Regions from separate parts of the Kitasatospora sp. NPDC041917 genome, predicted to be linked through region 2. Evidence: predicted binding sites of a transcription regulator. Region 2 holds the regulator's gene; the other holds the start of a gene.

Region 1 (5,469 bases), on a different contig from region 2:
CAGCTCGCCGATCTCGTCGCGCGAGCCCGCCTCGACCCGGCGGGTGTAGTCCCCGGAGGCCATCGCGCGGGCGGCGGCCGTCATCTCGCGCAGGGGGGCGGTGAGCCCGTGCGCGAGGAACTGCATGAAGAGCAGCGAGGCGATCATGGAGAAGACCATGATGATCCGGATCTGGGTCTCGGACCGGATCGCCACGACCACCATCCCGGTGGCCAGGAACACGGAGACGATCACGAGCAGGGTGAGTTTGCCCTTGATCGAGCGGACCGGATCGAGCGGCCGGATGTCGGCCCAGACCCGGCGGGCGGCGCGGGCGGCCAGGTTCTGCTGCCGCGTGCCGTCGGATTCCCCGTTGCGTTGCTGTGGAAAGGTCATTGTCCCCTGTGGTCCCCGCGTCGTCCCCCCGCGTGGTGGCACGGCGTCGTCCGGACACGGGCCCCCCGGTGGCCCGTCGCCCGATCGATGCCGTCAGGAGAGCGGGGCCTCCAGGGCGTAGCCGACTCCGTGGACGGTGCGGATCCAGCTGGCGCCGATCTTCCGGCGCAGCGCCTTGACGTGGCTGTCCACCGTGCGGGTGCCGGACGCGTCGGTCCAGTCCCAGACCTCGGCCAGCAGCTGCTCGCGGGTGAGCACGGCGCGCGGCTGGGCGGCCAGGCAGGCGAGCAGGTCGAACTCGGTCGGCGTCAGGTGGACGTCGCCCGAGGCCAGCCGGACCCGGCGCTGCACGTGGTCGATCTCCAGCTCGCCGAACCGCAGGCTGCCCAGTGCGGGCGTGCGGGCGGCCTGCTGGGCGCGCTCGACGCGGCGCAGCAGGACGTTGACGCGGGCGGCCAGTTCGCGCATCGAGAACGGCTTGGTCATGTAGTCGTCCGCGCCCACGCCGAGGCCGACCAGCAGGTCCGTCTCGTCGTCGCGGGCGGTCAGCATGAGCACCGGCACCGGGCGCTGGGCCTGGATCCGGCGGCACACCTCCAGCCCGTCGAAGCCGGGCAGCATGATGTCGAGGACCACCAGGTCCGGCTGCCAGGTGTGGAACCCGTCGACCGCGCCGGGGCCGTCGTGGGCCACGGCGACCTTGAAGCCCTCGGCGCCCAGCCGGGCGGCGATCGACTCGGCGATCGTGGGCTCGTCCTCCACCACCAGGACTCTGCGCTGGCTGCTCACAGTGCCACCGGTGTTGTGGTTGTCCTGCTGAATTTCTGTCACGGTCACGCCACCGCCCCCAGGGCTGCGGGCCGGCCACCTGTGGGGATGGCGGGGCTCCGCTCGTAGTCTTGTTCCGTCGTGGACTGTGCCGGGTCCGCCGTCCCGTCGCGCGATCGGGAGCCGAGGACGGATGGTCGGCCGCCCACTTCTCCCGCGCACTTCGCAGCGTACGGACAGCGGATGCTTCCCGGCAGGTGGACCGGACGTTTCCGGCCCGTGGGCCGGCTGTCGGGCCGCCCTCGGACCCACTGCACGAGTGGGCACGGGCCGATACCTTACCCGGCGAATTTTCACTGCGTAACGGTACGTATGCAGTTCAGTTGACGCCAAGTCGCCGGTCAGAGGCCCTGCTGCCGCGTTGCGGGGGAGAAGGTCTGGACCAATGTCGGGAATCCCGCCGTCCGCTACGGCGGTGTTCTTCACGGGCTTTTCCCAGGTGCCTCTCAGAACCTCGACGTACCGTGGCCACGACAACACCCGACCGGGCGGAACCCGCGGCGCGCGCCGGTACGTTGGGCCCGGGCGGGGAGCCGGTGGCTGCGGCGTGGAGCGGAGGCGGCATGGCGGGACTCGGACGGAGTGCCGACGGGTGCGGAGGCGCGGGAGCGCCCTACGGAATGCTCCGCCTCGGGCTGCGCACCGGCGTCCTCCAGTGGCTGCTGGAGCGGGTGCCGACACCCCGGAGCACGCCCTTCACGCTCGGGTACCTCGCCGTCGTGGGCGCCACCACGACCTTCGCCGGGCTCGCCGACCCGGAACTCGTCCAGCGGCTGCAGGAGGCCTCCAGCTCGGACGGGCACAACCTGCTCCAGCATCCTTTGCGTGCTCTTGTGCTGAGCGGATTCTGGGTGGCCGGCGAGGTGTGGATGCCCTACCTGTGGGGATTCGCCCTCACCCTCGCCCCGCTGGAGCGCAGGGTCGGTCCGGCCCGGGCGGCGGCGGTGTTCGCGGTCGGGCACGTCGCGGCCACGCTGCTCTCCCAGGGAGTGGTGATCACCGCGGTGGAGACCGGGCGGATGGCGCCCGAGGCGATGGACCACCTGGACATCGGGGTCAGCTACGGCGTGCTCGCCTGCCTGGGCGCGGTGGCCGGGCTGCTCTCCTGGCGCGGGCGGCTGCTCGCGCTGGGCGGCGCGGGGCTGATGATCGCCCAGCAGATCGCCACCGACAAGGACGTGATCACGGGGGTGGGGCACCCGGCCGCGGTGCTCACCGGGGTCGCGCTGTGGCGCTGGCTGCGCCGGGTCGAGCGGCGCCCGCCCCGGCCGCGTCCGGCCGTCGCGGCGGCCGCCGGCGGTGCGCCCGCGCGGGTGTGGACGGCGCGTTGACGCCGCCGGCCGGCCGGGGCCGTCCGGGCCCCGGGGGCCTCGTGCCGGGATTCCCCGAGGTGCGCCCACCCCTCTCTTGACGGAGTCGGGCGCGGGCTTCCCGGCCCGATGCGTGTTCGCTCACGGCGAACAGAGGGCCGGGAACATCCGGCGGCCGCCAAGCCTTAGTCAGGTCGACTCAAGTTCACTGACTGGGGAGAGATCATGGCATCGACGTCCACACCGCTCACCCTGCCCGTGCTGCCGCTCGACGACGAGGTCGTCCTGCCGGGCATGGTCGTGCCGCTGGACCTGAAGGACGCCGAGGTGCGCGCCGCGGTCGAGGCCGCCCGGGCCGCCGCCACCGGCACCGCCAAGCCGCAGGTCCTGCTGGTCCCGCGGGTGGACGGCTCGTACGCGGCGGCCGGCACCCTGGCCACCGTGGAGCAGGTCGGCCGGCTGGCGGACGGCGATCCGGCGGCGCTGGTGCGCGCCGTGCGCCGGGTCCGGATCGGCGCCGGCACCACCGGCCCCGGCGCCGCCCTCTGGGTGGAGACCACGCCGTTCCGGGAGTCCTCGGTGGGCACTCCGGTGGCCGGCCGGGCCGCCGAGCTGGTCAAGGAGTACAAGGCGCTGTCCACCCAGTGGCTGCGCAAGCGCGGCGCCTGGCAGATCGTCGACCGGGTGGCGCAGATCGAGGGCGTCGGCGAGCTCGCCGACAACATCGGCTACGCGCCCTTCGCCACCGCCGAGCAGAAGCTCAAGGTGCTGCTGGAGGCCGACCAGGTCGCCCGACTGGAGTACGCGCTCACCCTGCTGCGCGACCACCTCGCCGAGGAGGAGGTCAACGACACCATCCGCAAGGACGTCGAGGAGGGCGTGGCCAAGCAGCAGAAGGAGTTCCTGCTCCGCCGCCAGCTGGAGGCCGTCCGCAAGGAACTGGCCGAGCTGAACGGCGAGGCGGCCGACGAGGAGGGCGACTACCGCGCCCGGGTCGAGGCCGCCGACCTGCCCGAGAAGGTCCGCGAGGCCGCGCTCAAGGAGGTCGACAAGCTGGAGCGCTCCTCCGACCAGTCGCCCGAGGGCTCCTGGATCCGGACCTGGCTGGACACCGTCCTGGAACTGCCCTGGAGCGAGCGCACCGAGGACGAGTACGACATCGCCGGCGCCCGCGCGGTGCTGGACGCCGACCACACGGGCCTCGACGACGTGAAGGACCGCATCGTCGAGTACCTGGCCGTCCGCAAGCGCCGGGCCGACCAGGGGCTCGGGCCGGTCGGCGGCCCGCGGGACGGGCAGCGCGGAGCGCTTCCCACGAGCGGTACCGGTGGGCGACGGGCGGGCGGCGCGGTGCTGGCCCTGGTCGGCCCGCCCGGCGTCGGCAAGACCTCGCTCGGCGAGTCGGTGGCCCGCGCCATGGGCCGCAAGTTCGTCCGGGTCGCGCTCGGCGGCGTCCGGGACGAGGCGGAGATCCGCGGCCACCGGCGCACCTACGTCGGCGCGCTGCCCGGCCGGCTGGTGCGGGCGATCAAGGAGGCCGGCTCGATGAACCCGGTCGTCCTGCTCGACGAGATCGACAAGGTCGGCTCCGATTACCGGGGCGACCCGGCCGCCGCCCTGCTGGAGGTGCTGGACCCGGCGCAGAACCACACCTTCCGGGACCACTACCTGGAGGTCGAGCTCGACCTCTCCGACGTCGTCTTCCTCGCCACCGCCAACGTGCTGGAGGCCATCCCCGAGCCGCTGCTCGACCGGATGGAGCTGGTCCGGCTGGACGGCTACACCGAGGACGAGAAGGTCGCCATCGCCCGCGACCACCTGCTCCCGCGCCAGCTGGAGAAGGCGGGTCTCGGCGGCGGGCAGGTCACCGTGGACGAATCGGCGCTGCGCAGCCTCGCCGGGGAGTACACCCGGGAGGCGGGCGTGCGCACCCTGGAGCGCTCGATCGCCCGGGTGCTGCGCAGGATCGCCGCGCAGGCCGAACTGGGCGAGCGCGAGCTGCCCGCCCAGGTCGGCCCGCAGGACCTGCGCGCCCTGATCGGCCGGCCGCACCACGTGCCGGAGTCCGCCCAGGAGCCGGCCGAGCGCCGCACCGCCGTCCCCGGCGTGGCCACCGGCCTCGCGGTGACCGGCGCCGGCGGCGACGTCCTCTACATCGAGGCCTCGCTGGCCGACGCCGAGACCGGCGGCACCGGGCTGACCCTCACCGGACAGCTGGGCGACGTGATGAAGGAGTCCGCGCACATCGCGCTCTCCTACCTGCGCTCGCGCGGCGCCGAGCTGGAGCTGCCGGTCACCTCGCTGCGGGACCGCGGCGTGCACCTGCACATCCCGGCCGGGGCCGTCCCCAAGGACGGGCCGAGCGCCGGCATCACCATGACCACGGCGCTGGCCTCGCTGCTCTCGGGCCGCAGGGTGCGCACCGACGTGGCGATGACCGGCGAGGTGTCGCTGACCGGGCGGGTGCTGCCGATCGGCGGGGTGAAGCAGAAGCTGCTCGCCGCCGACCGGGCCGGGGTCACCACGGTGATCATCCCCAGGCGCAACGAGGCCGACCTGGACGACGTCCCGGCCGAGGTGCTGGAGCGGCTCACCGTCCACCCGGTGGCGGACGTGCGGGAGGTGCTGGAGCTGGCGCTGGAGCCGGCCGGGGCCACGGTGCTGGTGGCCGCCTGACCGCCGGCCCGGGCCGCCCGCACCGGCGGCCCGGGCCACGCGCCGGCGCTCCGGGAGCCGCCGGTCCGACGGCCGCCGGCGACCCGAACGGGCCACCGGCGATCTGAAGGGCCGGCGGCACCCCCGCGTGCGAGACTGCGGAGATGCCGTCCCCCACGCAGCGCGCCCTGGCCCGGGTGCCCGACCGGCTGCGCCCCTTCCTGGTGCGCCACCGCCGGCTGGTGAAGTTCCTGCTGGTCGGGAGCGGCTGCTTCGTGCTCACCACGGTGATCGACTTCGA
Region 2 (5,469 bases):
GAGGGCGGTCGGGTGCGGGCGGCCGAAGTCGGCGCGGAGGACGGGTCGGCGCTCCAACGGCTGGTGGAACTCGGGCTGCCGGTACCGCAGTTGGTGGACGGTTCGTACAGCGCGATGGATCCCCGGGCGGTCGACTGCGCGGCAGGAGCCACCGGACTCGGCTGCGCGATCCGGGTACTGGACCGTCCCTTCACCCGTTTCCTGGTCTTCGACCCCACCGTGGCCGTGATCCCGGCGGCTCCCGACAACACGGTCGTCGCTCTCGTCGAAGCCCCGCGATGCCGGCCTACCCGGTCGGGGTCTTCGAACAACAGTGGCAGCAGGCGCAGGTCGTGGATCGGGTTGCCCCGGCGGCCACTTCGATGGAGCCCGCCGCCCACGAGCAGGTCGGTCGGCTGCTCGCCCGCGGCCTCACGCAGCGGGCGAGCAGCCGACCGGACGGGGCTGAGCGAGCGCACGGTGGCCGGTCACATCGCCCGGCTGCGTGAGCTGTACGACGCGGAGGCGCTGTTCCGGTCGGGCCGGCGGATGCGGGGATCCCGGACGGGGGAGTCCGGTGGGTAGCCGCCGCTCAGCCGGTGGCGGCGCCGGTCGGCCAGTAGCCGGGGACGGCGGGCTGCTGCCGGGGGACGTTGAACTGCTCGCCGGGGGCGGTCCAGAAGCCCTCGCGCAGGGAGAGCGCCATGCCCGCCCAGTCGAGCGCGGTCTCGACCGTGTGGTTGAGGGCCTCCTGCGACCAGGTGTCGTCGAAGACCAGCGGCAGGACGGGGGCGACCTGCTCGATGGTGGCGATCAGCGGGTTGTGGGTGATGGCCTCGTCGACCAGGAGGACGATCGGCTTGCGCAGCGCCGACGCCCAGCCGAGCTCCAGGCTCACGCCGGCCGAGAGGGGGGCACCGACGTAGGCGAACACGAGGTCGGCGGACTGGAGGGCGCGGAAGTCGGAGGGGACGCGGGGCTCCGGCGCGCGGCCGGAGATGGTCCAGGCGTCGCTGTGGTGCGCGCTGTACACGGCGGCACCGCTGCGCAGGAGGGTGGTGCGGAGCGTCGTCAGCCGCGTCCGGCTGGCGAGGGTCACCACGCTGTCGGCCGGCCCGGTCAGTCGCATCAGCGGGGCGGCCAGGAACACACGTGCACGCCGACCCTCAGGGGCCTGGCTGTCGTGGTGACGCAGGTAGGGCTCGGTCATGTCGACTCCGGGGAAAGGCCGACCGGGGGAGTGAGTGTCGGCGATGCGTTGGATGTGGTCTGCTCGGTGGACTGATGCCGCTGCTGAACGGTTTAGTATTTGACGGTACATTGGCAAGGTGTGGCGCCCTGCCGAGACCATTGAGGGCGAACTGATCGTCCATCGCATCTCCGTGTCGCGTCCAGGGTTGGCCTGTGTCATCTGGATGACTGGCAGAGAGATGACGCACACCCCCGCATGCGGAAGCAGGTGACAGCCTCCCCCTGGCGTGGCACCATGTGGACCGTTATCCTGCTTGACGCTTCTAGTGGCGATTCTCCAGAAAAGTGAGGGCGTGACTGATATGCACCAATTTGTCCGCGTGGTTGTGCTTTCATTGGTTGCCGTCGCCGCCGTGCTCGGTGCCGGCTCTCTCGTGAGCGCTGCCGACTCGCACGACGCGATTGCCGTCAATGCCGCCGTGAGCGTCGCAGACGACATCTCCTGGCAGTGAGCACGGCCGGTAACTGCACGGCCGGGTAACTGCACGGCCGCGTGCCAGAGTATTAACGGACCCGCCTGAAGCCGGCTGGGCGAGTCAGTCGGAAGTCTCCTGCGCCTTTCGGCCGAGGACATATCCGAGTTGGAATAGCGAGTCGACCTTGTAGTCGTCTCGCATTTCGGCTATATGTCTGGCCAGTGTCCGCTCGCTAATTCCAAGGCGTCGCGCGATAACTCGGTGATTGGTTCCTTCGAGCATCTGGTCAATGATCGTCTGACGCAGGCGTGACACGACCTGCTGCGGCACTGTGCGGTCGCCCTCGAATTCCAGGGCCCGGCTCCAGTACTGCTCGAAGACCTCATTGGCAAGATAGTCGACGACGGCCGGGTCGTAGATGAAGGCCGCGAGGCTCATGTCATCGTCGATCGGGATCACCGCCACGCGCCGGTCCATCACTATGAGCCGCGTATAGGGCTCGTCAAGAGTGCGGTACTGGCCGCCGGCTTGGGCGAGTGTGGCGACGTAATCCCTGGTCGGCTGGTGGTATCGGGTACTGGCGTGGTAGATCGTCCGCATCTTCGTCCCACTGCGGAGCGTCTCAAGATCGTATGCGATCATTCCGGCGAGAAGATCCGGCTGCCGGGGGCCGCCAGGTTGGAGCGCCAGGGCCTCCTCGAACCCGGAACCCCTGAACTGCTCCAGCCGCTGCCGAATGAGCGCCTTCCCCCGTACATGCTCTATGGATCCTCCGGACCGCTTCGGGGTGTGGAATTCCCGGGCCAGATCCTGCAGTTCGGAGGGGAGCGATACGGCGCGTGACAGGAGTTCCAGTGCCTGACGTTGCCACGAATGGCTGAGGCTTGTCGAGAGCTGCGCGGGGTCGGCGGCCACGAAAACATTCGGATCATCACTGTCGGGTATGAGAAGGCCGATCCTCACCAGCTCGTCCCGCGCGGGATCATCCTGGTCGACATCGGAGTCCAACGGCAGTTTGCCGTCTCCTCGGATGACGGCGAGATATAGCTCTCGTGCTTCTGGCGAGAGGATGGTCAAGCTGGCGGCAAGGGGTTGCTCTCGTCCACTCATTCGCGACTCCTTGCCGTTACCGTGCTACCTGCGTCCCATCAGCGCTGGTGCTGAACGAGTTTTAGCATGCCAGATCTGGTGAGTCCCCCGGAGAGGGAATACGACCGCACTCTCTCACCGCACGGCAGCCGCCGGCACCCCCCGAGAGGAGGGGCCGGCGGCCGGTGGGTGCTTCGGTCAGCGCTTGGGGCGCCAGACGACGAGGGCGCTGGACTGCGGGGTGGGGGGCTGGTACGGGACGAGGTCGCGCCGGTAGGACGCGTGGACGGCGGCCTCGCGCTGCTGGAGGGCGGTGGCGGCGCCCTCCAGGGAGTCGACCAGTTCCGCGACCCGGGACCGCAGGGCGGTGACCTGGTTCTCCAGCTCGATGATCCGCTTGATGCCCGCCAGGTTGATGCCCTCGTCCTGGGAGAGCCGCTGGACCTCGCGCAGCTGCTGGATGTCGCGCGCGGAGTAGCGGCGGCCGCGGCCGGCGGTGCGGTCGGGGCAGACCAGGCCGAGGCGGTCGTACTGACGCAGGGTCTGCGGGTGCAGACCGGACAGTTCGGCGGCCACGGAGATGACGTACACCGGAGTGTCCTCGGTGAGGACGTACGTCGGCGGGGCCGCGGCGGCGCGGCGGGTGCGGCGGGGGCCGGCACCGGGCAGGCCCCCGCCGAGGCCGGGGCCGATCGGGGTGTCGGGGTCGATCGGGTTCATCGGGGACATCGGGGACATCTGGTCGTCACGCTCCCTTCGCCGCCCGGAACAGGGCGGCGCGCGGATCGTCGGAGGCGGTGGCCTCGCGGTACTGCTCAAGGGCGTTCAGCGCGTCGCCGGTGACGTGCTGGGGCACCACGACCTCGACGGTGACGAGGAGGTCGCCGCGGGTGCCGTCCTTGCGGGTGGCGCCCTTGCCGCGGGCGCGCATGGTGAGGCCGTTGGCGCTGCCCGGGGGCAGCTTGAGCTTCACGGTCGGGCCGTTCAGCGTGGGCACCTCGATGGTGGCGCCGAGCGCGGCTTCGGGGAAGGCCACCGGGACGGTGACGGTGAGGTTGTCGCCCTTGCGGCCGAAGACCGGGTGGGGGTCGACGTGCACGGTCACGTAGAGGTCGCCGGGCTGCCCGCCGCGCTCGCCCTGGGCGCCCTTGCCCTTGAGCCGGATGCGCTGGTCGGCCTGGACGCCGGCCGGGATCCGGACCTGCATGGTGCGGGCCGAGCTGGCCCGGCCGCTGCCGTGGCAGTCGGGGCACGGGTCGTCGACGATCATGCCCCGGCCGCGGCAGTCCTTGCACGGCTCGGAGAGGGCGAAGGCGCCCTGGCCGCGGCTGACGGTGCCCGCGCCGACGCAGGTCGGACAGACCCGCGGGGTGGTGCCGGACTTGGCGCCGGTGCCGTTGCACCCTCGGCAGGGGGCCTGGCTGGTCATCCGCAGCGGGACGGTCGCGCCGTCCACCGCCTCCTCGAAGGAGAGCGTCACCTCGGTCTCGACGTCGGCGCCGCGCCGGGGCTGGGCCTGCCGGGTGCCGCCGCGGTTGAAGAGGCCGCCGAACACGTCGCCGAGGCCGCCGCCGGCCTGGCCGGCGCCGCCCTGGCTGCCGCTGAAGAGGTCGCCGAAGTCGAAGCTGTAGCTGCCGTTGCCGCCGGGGCCGCCGCCGGCCCGGAAGCCGCCGTTGGCGAAGAGGCTGCGGGCCTCGTCGTACTCCTTGCGGCGCTTCTCGTCGGAGAGGACGTCGTACGCCTCGGAGATGTCCTTGAACCGCTCCTCGGCCTTGGAGTCACCCTTGTTGGCGTCGGGGTGGAACTCGCGCGCGAGCTTGCGGTAGGTCTTCTTGATCTCGGTGGCGGTGGCGTCCTTGGGCACGCCGAGGACCTTGTAGTAGTCCTTCTCGACAAAGTCCTTGCCACTCATGGCTTCCGCCACCTCCCGATGTCCATCGTCACTGTGCTGTCAACAGCCGGTGAGCAAACGGCTGCTGACAGAGCGCTGCGGAGCCGGCCGCCGTACTGGCCGGCGTACGACTCCGCAGCGCACTGGTTGTCAGCTGTCACAGGTTGTCAGCTGTCCGAGCCACCGTCGGACTTGTCCGCGTCGGCGGACTTCGGCTCGGCGTCCGGGGAGGACGCCTGGCTGCCGGGCTGGGGCTCCGCGACGGCCACCATCGCCGGGCGGATGATCCGCTCGCCGATGCGGTAGCCGGGCTGGAGGATCTGCACGCAGGTGTCCTCGGTGACGTCCGAGGAGTAGCTGTGCATCAGCGCCTCGTGCATGGTCGGGTCGAAGGGCTCGCCCTCCTTGCCGAACTGCTGCAGGCCCAGCTTGGCGACGACCGTCTCCAGCGACTCGGCGACGGACTTGAAGCCGCCCGTGACCTCGCCGTGCTCGCGGGCGCGGCCGATGTCGTCCAGGACCGGGATCAGCGACTCCAGGATGTTGGAGACGGCGATCTCGCGGACGGTCAGCCGGTCGCGCTCGACGCGCTTGCGGTAGTTCTGGTACTCGGCCTGGAGGCGCTGGAGGTCACCGGTGCGCTCGGCGAGCTCGCGCTTGGCGGTGGCGAGGTCGTCCGACCCGGATTCCCCGGTGCCGGCCGCGGCGGCCTCCTCGGCAGCCTTGATCACGGCCTCTTCGGCGGCGGAGTCGTCGCCGGGCTTACCGCCCTGCGGCTTGTCCGTCATGCCGCACCGCCCTTGGGCTTCTCGTCGTCCACGATCTCGGCGTCGACGACGTCGT

What was found. The regulator HspR, encoded in region 2, represses chaperone genes until heat shock. The targets are predictions, from matches to a motif close to TTGAGNNNNNNNNNCTCAA.
Region 1: lon (endopeptidase La) is a predicted target of HspR. The motif match lies at 2,698-2,716, and genes of this name have one in related genera.

The regions. Positions count from the first base shown of each region.
Region 1 is NZ_JBVJBI010000007.1:123,283-128,751, forward strand. Features, by position in the region: gene ACZ6EM_RS10975 (sensor histidine kinase) at 1-375, opposite strand, end outside; gene ACZ6EM_RS10980 (response regulator transcription factor) at 469-1,206, opposite strand; gene ACZ6EM_RS10985 (rhomboid-like protein) at 1,824-2,534, shown strand; gene lon (endopeptidase La) at 2,739-5,189, shown strand; gene ACZ6EM_RS10995 (GtrA family protein) at 5,333-5,469, shown strand, end outside.
Region 2 is NZ_JBVJBI010000004.1:102,608-108,076, forward strand. Features, by position in the region: gene ACZ6EM_RS06190 (hypothetical protein) at 1-564, shown strand, start outside; gene ACZ6EM_RS06195 (TIR domain-containing protein) at 572-1,189, opposite strand; gene ACZ6EM_RS06200 (hypothetical protein) at 1,497-1,682, shown strand; gene ACZ6EM_RS06205 (hypothetical protein) at 1,767-2,756, opposite strand; gene ACZ6EM_RS06210 (heat shock protein transcriptional repressor HspR) at 2,934-3,464, opposite strand; gene dnaJ (molecular chaperone DnaJ) at 3,481-4,647, opposite strand; gene grpE (nucleotide exchange factor GrpE) at 4,794-5,414, opposite strand; gene dnaK (molecular chaperone DnaK) at 5,411-5,469, opposite strand, start outside.